Regions from separate parts of the Paenibacillus sp. sg306046 genome, predicted to be linked through region 2. Evidence: a T-box and tRNA genes for the amino acid it is inferred to sense, from the RefSeq annotation. Region 2 holds a T-box; the other holds one or more tRNA genes.
The links. The T-box of region 2 lies ahead of AC6ROY_RS13305 (valine--tRNA ligase). A T-box ahead of a tRNA ligase gene usually reads a tRNA of that ligase, here a tRNA-Val.

Region 1: it encodes a tRNA-Val, which carries the amino acid that the T-box ahead of AC6ROY_RS13305 (valine--tRNA ligase) is inferred to sense. The anticodon was not compared.

What each region holds. Positions count from the first base shown of each region.
Region 1 is NZ_JCAMRT010000023.1:37,961-45,347, forward strand. Features, by position in the region: gene AC6ROY_RS20555 (pectinesterase family protein) at 1-1,212, shown strand, start outside; partial or broken gene AC6ROY_RS20560 (transposase) at 1,571-2,639, shown strand; gene AC6ROY_RS20565 (hypothetical protein) at 3,100-3,351, shown strand; tRNA gene AC6ROY_RS20570 (tRNA-Val) at 3,538-3,610, opposite strand; gene AC6ROY_RS20575 (hypothetical protein) at 3,955-4,356, opposite strand; gene AC6ROY_RS20580 (hypothetical protein) at 4,418-5,377, shown strand; gene AC6ROY_RS20585 (PilZ domain-containing protein) at 5,360-5,809, opposite strand; gene AC6ROY_RS20590 (hypothetical protein) at 5,930-6,157, opposite strand; gene AC6ROY_RS20595 (DUF1811 family protein) at 6,373-6,666, shown strand; gene AC6ROY_RS20600 (Crp/Fnr family transcriptional regulator) at 6,663-7,379, opposite strand.
Region 2 is NZ_JCAMRT010000011.1:116,365-123,751, reverse strand. Features, by position in the region: gene murC (UDP-N-acetylmuramate--L-alanine ligase) at 1-688, opposite strand, end outside; gene AC6ROY_RS13310 (bifunctional folylpolyglutamate synthase/dihydrofolate synthase) at 696-2,084, opposite strand; gene AC6ROY_RS13305 (valine--tRNA ligase) at 2,092-4,761, opposite strand; T-box leader at 4,945-5,208, opposite strand; gene AC6ROY_RS13300 (MDR family MFS transporter) at 5,663-7,120, opposite strand.

The sequences.
Region 1 (7,387 bases), on a different contig from region 2:
AGCGGCGAAGCCAATGGCAGTATTGGCGAAGTGGTGAAGGAAGAAGTGAAGGACGGCGTGGTTACTGCGGTGATTGATGCAGCCAAGGTATCCGACCTGCTGGCACAGGCCGCAGCTGATGAAAAAGTATTCAAAGTCGTAGTCAAAGCAGCCGGCCAAGTGGTGAAAGCCGAATTTACAGCCGATGTATTGCAGGCCTTGTCCGGCAAAACCGGCGAAGCCATCTTGCAGATCGAATCTGAAAACGGCACGTACAACCTGCCTGCGAATCTGATCAATGTCCCGGCATTCGCTGCGCAAATGGGTGTCTCGGAAAAAGACATCAAGATCAGTGTGAAGATGGAGAAGGTGCAAGGGGATGCGGCTGAAGGGGTAAATAACGCGGCGTCCAGGCTGGGAGCAAAAATTCTCACAGCGCCGATCGAATTCAGCCTTACGATCGAAGCAAGCAACGGCATGAAACAAGAAATCAGCCAATTCAGCACCTATGTCGGCCGTTCATTCACGCTGCCTAACGCTGTTAATCCTCAGACGGCTGCAGGGGTGCTGTACAACCCTGATACGCAAGACTATACACCGGTACCGACGGTGTTCAATGGCAATGAAGCCACGCTTCTGCGTCAAGGCAACAGCATCTACACCGTTATCGACAATCCGAAGACTTTCGCCGATCTTGCTGGTCACTGGGCGAAAACCGATGTCGAGACGCTAGCCAGCAAATTGATTGTCAACGGCGTATCGGCCTCGCAGTTTGCGCCGAATCAACAAATTACCCGCGCGGAATTTGCGGCACTGCTGGTTCGGGCATTGGGTCTGGATGAAGTGAAGGCGTCCGGATTCAGCGATGTGGCTGTCGCCGACTGGTTCTCTGGAGCCGTGGGAGCGGCTCAGAAAGCAAATCTGATCAGCGGATTTGAGGATGGCAGCTTCCAGCCGAACGCTAACATCACCCGCGAGCAGATGGTGACGATGATCGTCCGGGCGCTGAAGCTTGGCGGCAAAGAGATTCAAGCGAATGCGCAATCGCTGGAGAAATTTGCAGATCATGCAGGTATCTCAAGCTGGTCTAAGGATGCTGCGGCTCAAGCCTTGGCTGCGGGAATCATCCAAGGCACCTCCGATTCGACATTCGCAGCACAAGACCATGCAACACGCGCACAAGCTGCAGTCATGCTGAAGCGCACGCTGCAAACCTTGAAGTTTATGAACTGAATTGAACGAGAATAAGAAGGAACGTCCGCTCCCAGGGGACTGACGTCCTCACGTCAGACAAATTAAACCACCTTCAAAGGAGTCCTGCTACATCATAAGATGTAGGGACAACTTTGGAGGTGGTTTTATGTTGGCGGCAGTGTTAGATGCCTTTTTAGATCAATTTTTGCATATTGTTACAGGCTTGTAGGGGGAGGAGCTAAAGAACTTGGGGGAATGATTTTCTAACGTGTATGTGAAAAGACAACGAAAGCAGTTTATCTCGAAAGGTGGATACTGGATCGTCTACACTAAGTTGGACAGAAAAAAATAAGGGCTTGTAGAATAAACCTATCATGCTAAGGAGCGGATCTCTACAATGCCTAAAAAGCAAAGACGCACGTTTACAACCGAATTCAAAAAGCAGATGGTGCAGCTCTATAAAAATGGCAAGACCAGAGCAGCGATTGTGGAGGAATATGACCTCACAGCTTCTGCTTTAGACCGCTGGATCAGCCAAGCTCAGACAACGGGCTCCTTCAAGGAGAAGGACAATCGCTCGTCAGAAGAAGAGGAGCTGATTGCTTTACGAAAAGAGAATCAGCGTCTGAAGATGGAGATGGATAGTTTAAAGCAAGCCGCGCTGATCATGGGACGAAAGTAGCTATCATCCAAAAAAAACGTGATAATACTCGGTATCAGCAATGTGCTTTCGTCCTGCAAATCTCGAGAAGTACATTTTATTACGAAGGCCAAGAACGAGCCGCTGAAGATGAAGTCACGGAAGCTATTATGGATATCTTTTCAAGAATCGAAAAGCCTACGGCACACGCAAGATTAAAGCGAAGCTTCACGAGCGCGGATTCATCGTCTCTAGACGCCGCATTAGCCGCATCATGAAAGAGAAAGGGCTCGTTTCCACTTACACGGTGGCACAATATAAGCCCCAGAAATCGTCCTGTAACGAAGCGACGACGGCCAATGTTCTGAAGAGAGAGTTTGATCAAACGGAAGCTAAACGCTTCGTCGTCAGTGATTTGACGTATGTGAAAGTCCAGAACCGATGGCATTACATTTGTGTGCTGGTGGCTCTGTTTAATCGAGAAATCATTGACCAGAGTGCAGGTCCGAACAAGGACGCTGCTCTATTTACTCGTGCCTTCGCGACCGTTAAGAGTGATCTACAACAGATTCAGTGGTTTCATACCGACTGTGGTAGCGAGTTCAAAAATCAGAAGATGGACGAGCTCCTGGAGACGTTTGAAATCGGTCGATCACTAAGTATGAAAAGCTGTCCGTACGACAACGCTGTGGCTGAAGCTACCTATAAGATTATGAAAACAGAGTTTGTGAAGCAGATGACCTTCCAGAGCCTTCATCAGCTAGAATTAGAATTATTTGATTACGTCAATTTCGTGAATCATTGTATCAGAATTACTCAATCTCTCAGCAGTGACGGAAAAGGGTTGTTGCCTTATACAAAAACAAGAGCTGGCACCCGATCCATTAATTTGCCGGAAGAAACGATTAATCGCTTAGCCAAACATAAACGAATTATTGATAAAGAAAAAAGGGAAGCAGAGCCAGGAGTGGTTTGTACAGTAAATGGGACACCAACGAACAAGAGCAATATACGTCGTGTATTTAGCCGGAGTTAAGAAAATCAAATTCCATTCCATGAGACATACTCGCTACCTTACTTCTACTTCAAGGTGACAATCCCAAGATTGTTTCCGAACGGCTGGGCCATGCTACAGTAAGACTGGCTCTCGATACTTATAGTTATTTGCTTTCCAGCATGCAGAAGGAAACAGCGAGTAATTTCGGTAAGCTGCTATTCGGTAGATGAGGTATGTTTGTCCATAACGATGTGGTATAATTAATTATCAAAGTAAAGGTTGTGATTCTATGGAAAACAATCAATTGAATCGGATGGAAGAAATGCTCGGAACTTTAATTAAGCTGGTAGGAGAAATGAACGGCCGCGTAAGATCATTAGAAGAAAAATCAGAAAGCGTGGAAAGAAACATTCAACAGATCAAAGAAAACTTCAAAGAACTGATTGAAGGCCAAGAAAGGCAAGATCGTATCTTGGAAATGCTCTCCATCAAATCGATTGAAACGGACTCTTATATTCGCGATTTTAAAAGAAAATTATAAAGAAGCTCACTCAGCATTAGGAGTAAGCTTCTTTATTGGATGCGTATGAGCAGAAAATGACCTTTTATATGCTGAAAAAGCAATCTTGACCAATTCTTGACCACGGGACTGAACGCAGCTTGTATTTGAGCTGAAAGAAACCTCTAAAAAAAGAAAAACCCTTGATTCCTCAAGGTTTTTTCTGTATGACCTGTAGTGGGCTCGAACCACTGACCCCCACCCTGTCAAGATGGTGCTCTCCCAGCTGAGCTAACAAGTCAAGATAAGTATTAATGTATTTCATATAATAACAAGAAAGCTATACCTTGTCAATACATTACAATCATTTTGTCGTTGTTCTGTGATAATGTCATTCCATAACTGTTCTGAGATAATGTCCCTATGGGACAGGAGACAATCAAATTGACTAGCGCAGAGAGGGGCAGCGAAAATTGCTCATCGGAATAGGATAGAAAGCCCGGATGACTCAGTCACAAAGGTAATCATGTTTTTCCTATATATTCATCCATTTTCTTCAAATGGAAGACTCCCCTCCAAGTAGTCGGTTTATTTATTAAACCTGTCTACTTAAAGGGAAGCATATCACAGTGTGAGCGGTCCTTGTTAGTATGCTTTAGGAATGGTGACCGTGAAGCCCCCCCAATGTGGGTGCTCATAATCCATGTGATTTCCATGTTCATCGTAGTGCCCCGGCTCTGCCGCACTCACCCCAAAAACCCTCCAGCCAACGTAACCAGAAAAACAACGAGCACAATGATGCTGCTGATCCGGCTCATCCATATAAATGCGTCGCTGGGCTCCGATTCTCCCTTGACCATCCAGCCATATCGGAGATACCAGCCAAACTTGGGAAATATAATATTTAAAACCGCGATTGCCATAAAGGCAAAATAAAAGAAAAGCATGGTCATCAGCTCCTTCATTTATCATACGGTTCCGTATCGTGTTATGTTTCAATAAAGAAATATTCGCAATGAACGGCTTGCAGTGCGCCGTAGGTTTCATGCTGCCCGGTATGCTATAATAGCTCCAGAACTTATATGGATGATGGGATGGAGGACTTGTGATGAAGGATTGGCAATGGAAATTCCAGCAGTCCCAGCCGCAGCTGTCGACGCAGCCAGAGGCGCAGGAGCTGATGCCGCAGCCGGAGGAGGAGCTGGATTGGGGAGAGCATGAATTCGGAACTCATCGGTATCATGTGCGGAGGCTTGTGCATGATTCGCTTGCGCTGCTGCCGCAGCCGGAGAAAGCGGTTGTACTGGGAGCAGGCAATCATGGGGATGTCGATTTGCCGGAGCTGGCCAAGCATTTCCAGCAGGTGACCGTATTGGATACCGAAGACAATATGCTGGAAGAATGGCTGGAATCGGTAGGAGGTATTGCCCAGCAGCGCTTGCGTTCGCTTACACGCGTGGATTATACGTGCCTCGATCAGCTGTCGTTTTATGAAGAGTTCGAGGAACTGCTGCTGCGTGAGGCGTCGGCTGCGGAGCTTGCGGCTTTTATCCGGGATGCGGTATTCCAGGTCAAGCGCTATGAAGCGGTGCCGCATTTGAAAAAGACGTTTTCGTTCGTTATGTCCTCCGGGGTGCATACGCCTTTGTTTTATCCGGATGCGCTTTTGCAATTTCATCCGCACATGTCCCGGTTCACCGAAGGAGAGGTTCGCAACATCCTCGATGCGCTGGTTTATTTGCGCAATGCGCTGATAGGCAACTACAATAAGCTGCTGTTGTCCTTGCTGAAGCCGGATGGCCGGATTACGGTGTGGACGGATATGATTGTGCTGAATGAAGAACACGGCTGGATTGCGGATGAGCTTTATGAACACAAGACGGATGAAGAACGGACCCGCTTTTTATTCGAGGTATTTGGCAAATACGGGATGGAGGCTGCGGTTGTCGGATTAAAGGACTTGTATGACAAAATAAAGCCCGATCAGCAGCAGTTCAGAAGCTGGATCGGGCAAGCGGATTCGGGAAAACGTTATCTTAGTGTCGGGTTATCAGGCAAGGCACGCTGAGAGCGGGCGGAAGTCCATCTCTTCCTCTGCCGTCAGGAAGCTGCAGCTAGGCATCGGCGTCACCTTGCGCAAACGAATTGCAAATTGGTTAAGCGTGCCGGCCAGCTCCGAAGTGTCGATATCATCCAGCGAAAATTGCAGGCTGTACTCGAAGTGGCCCGGTTCCGGTTGGCAAGCGCGAACGATGACGCCATACGGCCGCAGCTCCTTGCCCAGGCAATTGAATTTGAGCTCAGCAAGTAATCCGAGCTGCTCCGGAAGTGGAGCTTGCGTATAAAAACGTGCGCCTCCCGCACTCAGGTCGATAATGGCGGCTTTATGCAGTTTGACAGTTGTGTCTACCCAATCCGTACCGATAATTTTAAGCTCGGCACCTAGCAATTGGGGCAAGTGAAGTCGGAAAAAGCTTCGTTTATTAGTTTGCTGGCTCATCGAACAAACCTCGCATCCGTAATTGTTAGGAAAATATTAGTACATGACTAACTATAGCCTACTTACGCGCTGATAGCAATCTTTGTCCTTATTTTCACTTAACAATTCAGGAATTCAGGCCTAGTAAAGCGGAAGCTCGATGCAGATGTCGGTATCCTTGCTATGCAAGACGGCGTTGTTGCCAATAATTTCGATGCGGTCGATCACTTGAAGTTCGGACGGAACGGCTGCGGTAGTCAAGGAAGAGTTTCGTTCAAGCACGTTAATTAACTGGGGAATCGCTTTCTGATCGCTGGAGATGAAGCTGACAGGTATTTTCTTGTTCTGAAAGAGAAGTTCCGTAGTCATTGTGGATATACCTCCTTATAATGAATCGGATAAGTCAAGTATAGCACTCTTCTCTGTTAATTTCGACCAAAAAAATGTTACATAAGGTGACATATCTAGCGCGTAAAAAAACGGCAATTCGACACTAGCTATGTGGTTTATACTAGACTTTCGGCAGGACTTTAGATGGATCGGATTGGGCAAAAATACGGCATAGCAGAAGGGGACGGGTTCACATGAAGAAACGGTATGGCGTCATGAACAAAGCAGAGCTGGAGCAGGAGGTTCGTCAAGCGCGCGCGGAGCTGGAGCAGGCCGGATTTGCCAGCCAGCGGGCAGTGGCCGAGCGTAAGCTGTATACGGCGCAAGCTTATTTGCTCGACCCTGCTGAGTTCGGGCCAGGCTTGTATAAGGTTGATGGCGTTCAGCTTCCATTCGAGGTCGAATATTTGAACGGTATCATGGCCTGGGGACGGCTGGGGGATGATCCGGAGGCAAGCTTTCCGATCTCGATGCTGACTCGCTTCTAAATACGGCACATGTCCTTCGGGCAGTTTTCACATTGGCAGATCGTACGCAGCTCCTCCAGCTTGTGAATCAGAATGAGGTTGTTATGCATCGACAAAATGCCGGATTTTTTCAGATCCGCCAGCATGCGGTTCACGCTTTCGCGGGTTGCGCCGATCATGTCGGCCAGCTCGCTGTTAGTGAATTTTTTTGTAATTAAAATTTCGCCCTGCTGCTCCTTGCCATATGTGTGGCAGAGCCGGATCAGGGTGGAGCAGAGCGCGCCCGGCTTGCCGAACATCATCAAATCGCGGAATTTCGTCTGGGTCATCCGGTGCATCAAGCCCATCCATTTCATAAATTCAACAGCCAGATCGCCATGCTGCCACAGCAGCACCTCAAGGTCCTTCTGTTGAATGACACCGATCGTGCTGTCCTCGGTCACCTCGGCATTGAAGCTGTTTACCGAATTTTGAAACGGATCGACCTGACCGAACAAATCGCCTTTGTTATAAATATATAAAATGTAATTTTTACCCTCATCATTGCTTTTTGTCATCCGAATCCGGCCCTGCTTCAAGAAATAGAGCCGATCGGCCGGATCGCCCTCCCAGAACAAATGGCTCCCTGCTTCGGCTTTCAACTCGTACATGATATCCTGAATTTTGAGCAAATTCGTTTCCGAGAAGCATTCTGTATTGGAAACATGCAGCTCAGGCTGCTCGCTATGTCGCATGATTGGTT
Region 2 (7,387 bases):
TGCGAATATTCGGCATCATCTCCAGCAAATACGGATCATCCTTGCAAATGACCGCTTTGCCTTCCGGCTTCACCTGGCTGAGAAACTGCGCATAAGCCTGCTTCAGCTTGTCGAAGCTGCCCTCGTAATTTTCCAGATGATCCGCTTCAATATTGTTAACAAGCGCGATCAGCGGCTTGTAATGCAGGAAGGAGCCGTCGCTTTCATCCGCTTCCGCCACGACATACTCGCCTTTGCCCGCTTTGGCGTTGCTGCCTACGTTCAAAATTTCGCCGCCGATAATAAAGGTAGGGTCCTGGCCGCATTGCTCCAGCACCAGCGCAATCATGGATGACGTTGTCGTCTTGCCATGCGCTCCGGCCACCGCGATGCCCTTCCGCTCATTCATAAGCCGGGCCAGCATCTGCGAACGGTGCAAAATCGGGATGTTCAACTGCTCCGCCGCCGCCATTTCGACATTATCCTTGGACAGCGCCGTCGAATAAACGACCGTATCTGCGCCTTGTACGTTTTGCGCCTCGTGCCCGATAAATACTTGGGCGCCTTTGGCAGCCAGCTTTTCCGTCAGCTCGGCCTGCGCCAGATCAGATCCCGATACGTGGTAGCCCATTTCCAGCATCACCTTGGCAATGGCACTCATCCCATATCCGCCGATGCCGATAAAATGAATGTGCTCCGATGTGTTCACGCCCGTTTCACCAGCCTTTGTCAGAATCGGATTGATGCTTGATCCAGGACCGCACATCCCCAATTAAATATAACGTACCGGACACGACGGCCAGGTCATCCTGTCCCGTCAAGCGCATCAAGCGATCCAGCGCCTGCTTCCAGTCCGGCTCAATCACAATCTCCACATTTTCCCGTCCAAGCTCTCGCAGCATCCCCTGAGCAAGCTCCGCCAAATCGGCCGCAGCTGCCTTCTTATGCCAGACCGGCTCGGTCAGGATGAGCGTATCCACTATTGGAAGTATATGCCGGAAATAGCCCGTATGATTCTTGTTTGCCAGCATCCCCATCATAAAATGCAGCCTGGACGGCTTGAACGTGTCCGTCAGCGCCGCCGCCAGCGTCTCGGCGCCCTCGGCATTATGCGCGCCGTCAATCAGCAGACGCGGCTCGGTCGAGATCAGCTCCAGCCGGCCCGGCCATTGCGTGGCCTGCATCGCCCGGTACAAGTCCTCTTCGTCCACGATCAGCGCATAATACTGCCGCAGCACCTCCAGCGTCATCAGCGCAACAGCTGCATTTTTCACCTGATGCGCCCCGTTCATGGAAATGCCTACATCGGGAATACGCCGGAACAGCCCTTCGAAGTGAAACGTCTGCGCATGCTCGGCGCGCGATACCAGCTCGGTCTTGTAATCGCGGCCCAGCAAATACAGCTTGCTCTGCCTGGCGGCAGCTGTCGCAGCAATGACCTCCAGCGCCTCCGGCTGCTCAACCGCGCTAATCACCGGCACGCCTGCCTTGATAATCCCGGCCTTCTCGCCTGCGATCGACGCAAGCGAGTCACCGAGAAAGTCCATATGATCATGCCCGATATTTGTAATGACCGACACCAGCGGCGTCACGATATTCGTTGAATCGAGCCGTCCGCCCATGCCCGTTTCCCAGACGACAAAGTCGGGGTACGCGGTGCGGGCGAAATATTCAATCGCTACGACCGTTGAAATCTCAAACATCGACGGCGGGCCAAACTCCGGCGTCACCTGATCGACAAGCGGCTTGATCTTGTTGATCGTGTGCAGCAGGTCTTCATCGCTTATATTTTGCCCGTTCAGGCGGATTCGTTCATTGTACGATTCGATGTACGGCGAGGTGAACGTCCCCACCTCATAGCCGGCCGAGCGGATCGCTTCGGTCAAATACGCGCACACCGAGCCTTTGCCGTTTGTCCCGGCCACATGGATAAACTTCAAGCGCCGATGCGGATTGTCCAGCAGCTCCATCAGCTTCGCCATCCGTTCCAGGCCAAGCCTGATGCCGGTCAGCGGGATAAACCGCACAATCCAATCGACAGCCTCGCGCGCGGTGCGGAACGGCGCCTCCGCCGCTGCGCCGCCTGCCGCTTCTTCAATGGTCATCCCAGGCTCACCCTTTCAGCTCGGCGATGCGCGCCGTTACTTTATCGCGCTTGTCGGCGTAATCCGCCAGCTTCGCCTTTTCCTCGTCGATGACTTTGGCCGGAGCTTTCGCAACGAAGCCTTCGTTCGACAGCTTTTTCTCGATGCGCTCCACTTCGCCATGCAGCGTCTTCAGTTCCTTCTCCAGGCGCGTTATTTCCTGGGCAATGTCGATTAATCCCGCCAGCGGCAGGAACAGCTCCGCTCCGGTTACGATTCCGGTCATCGCCTTGTCCGGCGCAGCGAGCGCCGCGTCGATCACCAGGCTGGACGTGTTGCTGAAGCGCCGCACATACTCCTCATTGCGCTGTAAAATGTCAAGAGCCTCGGCGTCGGTCGGCTTCACCTGCAGCTCGATTTTTTTGCTCATCGGCACGTTGACCTCGGCTCGGATGTTGCGGACCGTCCGGATAATTTCCATCAGCAGCTCCATCTCGCGTACCGCTGCCTGCGCTTCAAACGCCGTATCATACGTTGGCCATGCCGCGAGCATGATCGTCTCGCCCTCATGCGGGAGATGCTGCCAAATTTCTTCACTAATAAACGGCATAAACGGATGCAGCAGCCGCTGGGTGCGATCCAGCACGTAGGCCAGCACCGATTGCGTCGTTTTCTTGGCTGTCTCGTCGTTGCCGTACAACGACAGCTTGCTGAACTCGATATACCAGTCGCACAGATCGTCCCAGATGAAATTGTACAGAAGCCGTCCGGTTTCACCGAATTCGTACACATCCATCAGACGGGTCACATCGCGGATCGTTTCGTTCAAGCGGTGCAAAATCCAGCGGTCAGCCGTGCCCAGCTTGCCGCTCAGGTCGATATCCTCGTAGCGGAAGCCTTGCAGATTCATCAGCGCAAACCGCGACGCATTCCAGATTTTATTGGCGAAGTTACGCGCCTGCTCGACCTTCTCCCAACGGAACCGTAAATCCTGCCCCGGCGTCGAGCCGGTGGACAGCATAAACCGCATCGCGTCAGCGCCGTATTTCTCGATAACCTCGAATGGATCGACGCCGTTGCCGAGCGATTTGGACATTTTGCGCCCTTCGGCGTCACGCACCAAGCCATGAATCAGCAGATCCTTGAACGGCACTTGGCCTGTCAATTCCAGCGAGCTGAAAATCATCCGCGACACCCAGAAGCCGATGATATCATACCCGGTCACCAGCAGGCTGTTCGGGAAATAACGCGCCAGATCGTCGCTTTCCTCCGGCCAGCCCATCGTCGTGAACGGCCACAGCGCCGAGCTGAACCACGTATCCAGCACGTCATTGTCCTGACGCAGCTGTGCGCCCGAGCAATGCGAGCACGTTGTCACATCGTGGACAGACACCGTCAGCTCGCCGCAATCGTCGCAATACCAGGCCGGAATACGATGTCCCCACCACAGCTGGCGGGAAATACACCAGTCACGGATGTTTTCCATCCAGTGCATATACGATTTCTCGAAGCGGTCCGGCACAAAGTTGACGCCCTCGCCCGCCTTCTGCACGTCCACCGCGCGCTGAGCGAGCGGCTTCATGCTTACGAACCATTGCGTGGACAAATACGGCTCTACGACAGCTCCGCTGCGCTCACTGTGGCCCACCTGATGCACATGCTCCTCGACTTTGAGCAGCACGCCCTGCTCCTTGAGATCGGCCACAATTTGCTTGCGGCACTCGAACCGGTCGAGTCCCTCGTACGGCCCGGCCTGGTCGTTCATTTTGCCGGATTCGTCCATGACCAGCACCTGCGGCAAATGATGACGACTGCCCACCTCGAAGTCATTCGGATCGTGCGCCGGCGTAATTTTGACCGCGCCGCTGCCGAACTCCTTCTCGACATACTCGTCGCCCACGATCGGAATTTCGCGGCCGATGATCGGCAGCACCAGCGTTTTGCCAATCAGATGCTTGTAGCGCTCATCCTCCGGATGGACAGCTACCGCCGTATCTCCGAGCATCGTCTCCGGACGCGTCGTCGCCACCACAATGTGCTCGTCGCTATCCTTCACCGGGTATTGCAGATGGTACAATGCGCCCTGTACTTCCTTATATTCGACCTCGATATCCGACAACGCCGTGCGGGCAGCCGGGTCCCAGTTAATGATCCGTTTGCCGCGATAAATCAAGCCTTCGTTATACCGGCGCACGAACACCTCGCGAACCGCCTTGGACAAGCCTTCATCCAGCGTGAACCGCTCGCGGGAATAATCCAGCGACAAGCCCATCTTGGCCCATTGTGCGCGAATCGTCTCGGCGTAGTGGTCCTTCCACTCCCATACCTTCTCCAGAAACTTCTCGCGGCCGAGATCGTAGCGGGTCAGCCCTTCCTCGCGCAGCTTCTGCTCGACGCGGGTCTGGGTCGCAATTCCGGCATGGTCCGTGCCCGGCAGCCAAAGCGCGTCATACCCTTGCATCCGCTTGAAGCGAGTCATGATGTCCTGCAGCGTGCTATCCAGCGCATGGCCGATATGCAGCATGCCCGTTACATTTGGCGGCGGAATCACGATGCTGTACGGCTCGGCGTCCGACCGTTGTCCTGCTTGAAAGTATTGACCCTCCAGCCAGAAGTCATACCATTTTTTCTCACTTTCCTTCGGGTCGTACGTTGTCGGCATGGACGTTTCCGGCGCCGTTTGTTTGTTCTCTTCCATCCTGTATCACTCCTTTGGCAAAATTAGAAAAGCTTCGGATCGAAGCACTTTCGATAAAGAGACATACGTGTTTGGGCGGCAGCTTTTCTTGCGACTAGTGAATCGTTCAGCTTCGCTGAAAACTCTTTATCCCGCATCCCACGCTGTTCCTCCAAAAACTTGCACGAAAAAAAGCCTGTCGCCGCAAAGGACGAAGGCTTACGCTTCCGTGGTACCACCTTTATTCCGCATACAAGGTAGCACGAACAACGGGCATATCCCGTCAACCTGCGTGCATGCGGCTCTTGGACAGATAACGGCTGTGACCGGCCGAATCTAAGCGCTGCGCTTTCAATCCGGCAACTCCGGGGCGACTTCAACAGGTACGTCCTGCAGAACCTCTCAGCTTCCAGCCGGTTCTACTCTCTGAAGGGTTCGCTGCCTACTACTCCCTTTCCACGTTATTGCATCATCTTATGCGTTCTATGATAAACAATCCCGGAGTGAGAGTCAATATAAGCGTGGGCGGTGCGGTGCTGTTGACCTTTTTTGATCTATGCTTCCCTGTAAATCTGTTCAAGTTATCCCCGCATTCGAATCGGTACTGCTGTATCGAAGTGGAGGGGGTTCCATCCGGCCTCCCCCCGCAAAGTAGTAGCTTCCCTATTTCTTATTGGAATAGGGGTGTTTGCATTTCAATGATTTGTCAAATGAAAACGGGGGCTAACTAAACAATGGACTTGGAAAAGCAGCAAAGAATTTTGTAATTTTCTAAAAACATCTATTAACCCTGACGGTACTTCGCGCGGCACACTTAGGCGGATTTTTCGCCGATAGACCCGTTAACCCTATCACAAGTAGGGCGAAAAATTTTGTTGTGGGTATGGTGAGGGAATGCTTTGGAATAAGTGTTTTGAGACCCCTAAGGCAACAGGTTTTTGGGGTCTTTCTTTTGAGAAGAATCGACACAAAGACGACCATTTATAGACCAAGCCAGCACCAAAACAAGTATTGCGAGAATAAATTCAATCCAAAAAACCGTTTGTAGACCGGCAACCATGCTTTGTGTTTTCTCATGCATTGCAGTGGGATCGAGCGAATGGTGAAGATAACGATCGGCTCCGGATGACATGATGCCGATGAACAATGCGATGCCAATTCCCCCAGCAATCTGTTGGAGCGTATTGTATATGGCTGTGCCATGGGGGACCAGATGACGCGGAAGTTGATTCAATCCTGTTGTCTGAGCCGGCATGACGACGAACGATATGCCTAAGAATAAGAGGACATGATTGAATAGAACGGAACCTTTCGTAGTATCACTGTCGATGCCGGCAAATTGCCATAACGATATGGCGATCAAGAGCAATCCGGGCACTATGACGAATCTCGGCCCGAATTTATCGAATAATTTTCCCGTCACCGGCATCATCATTGCGTTTAAAATGCAGCCTGGCATCAGAAGTAAACCTGTCGCGAATGCTGTCAACTGCATCACATCCTGCATATAGATCGGCAGCAATGTCGTGGTGGCGAATAGAACCATCATCAGGACTACTATCAATACCGCAACCAAAGAAAAAGTGGGATGCCGGAATACTGAAAGATCAATCAAAGGCTCTTTGATCTTGAACTGCCTCCATACAAGCAAGAGCAAGAAAAGGCTGCCTATGGCAATCAAACTGTAGCTCCCGGGACCAGCCGAGACACCAGTCTGGCTGAAACCGTAGGTAACACAACCAAACCCGACGGTTGACATAACAATGGACAAAAGATCGACCCTTGGCTTGGTTATTTCTGTAACATTCTTTAAGTAAATGAATGCATAAATAATCGAAAACAATGCGACAGGAATCACCATGTAGAACAGCCATCGCCAGTCTAAGGTATCGATAACCAACCCCGACAAAGCTGGCCCGATGACAGGGGCGACCATGATGACAAGCCCCATGAGACCCATGGCAGCCCCCCTGCGTTCTGGAGGATAGAGGGCAAGAATCGTATTCATCATCAACGGGATCAATAATCCTGTCCCGCAAGCCTGAAAAACCCTGCCCATCAGCAAGATTTCGAATCCAGGGGATACTGCACACAAGCAGGTACCGGCTAAAAATAACGCCATCGCAGACATAAACATCTGGCGAGTCGTGAACCATTGCTGCAGCAATGCGGTCACCGGCACCAGTACGCCGATCACGAGCATATAACCCGTCGATAACCATTGTATGGTCGAAGCAGCAACGTTGAATTCCCGCATCAATCCAGGAAATGCATTGGTAAGTAAATTTTCGTTAAGAAATGCAACAAATGCACCGATGAGTAGAGCGGCTAACATCGCCCCTCTCTTAAATCCACTTGCATCGTGAACCTGCTCGTTCATCTTCTCCCCCCCGAATGTTCTTTTCGTTCTGTTGTTTGTATATCCCATATTGCCCAGTCGGCCTGAGAACATTTTACAAGAAGCTGGCTGAATTGGAAAAAGCGAAATGGCTCTTCATACTCGGAAATCCATTCATATTTCGAAACCATCAGGGGGAATCCCCCGCTATGTCGCTCAATTGCACATTATCTCTTGACAGGATGAGCTTTGGGGATTATGATAACGTGCCGCTTAACTCAACAAGGCAAATAAATTAAAAAGGCCGAC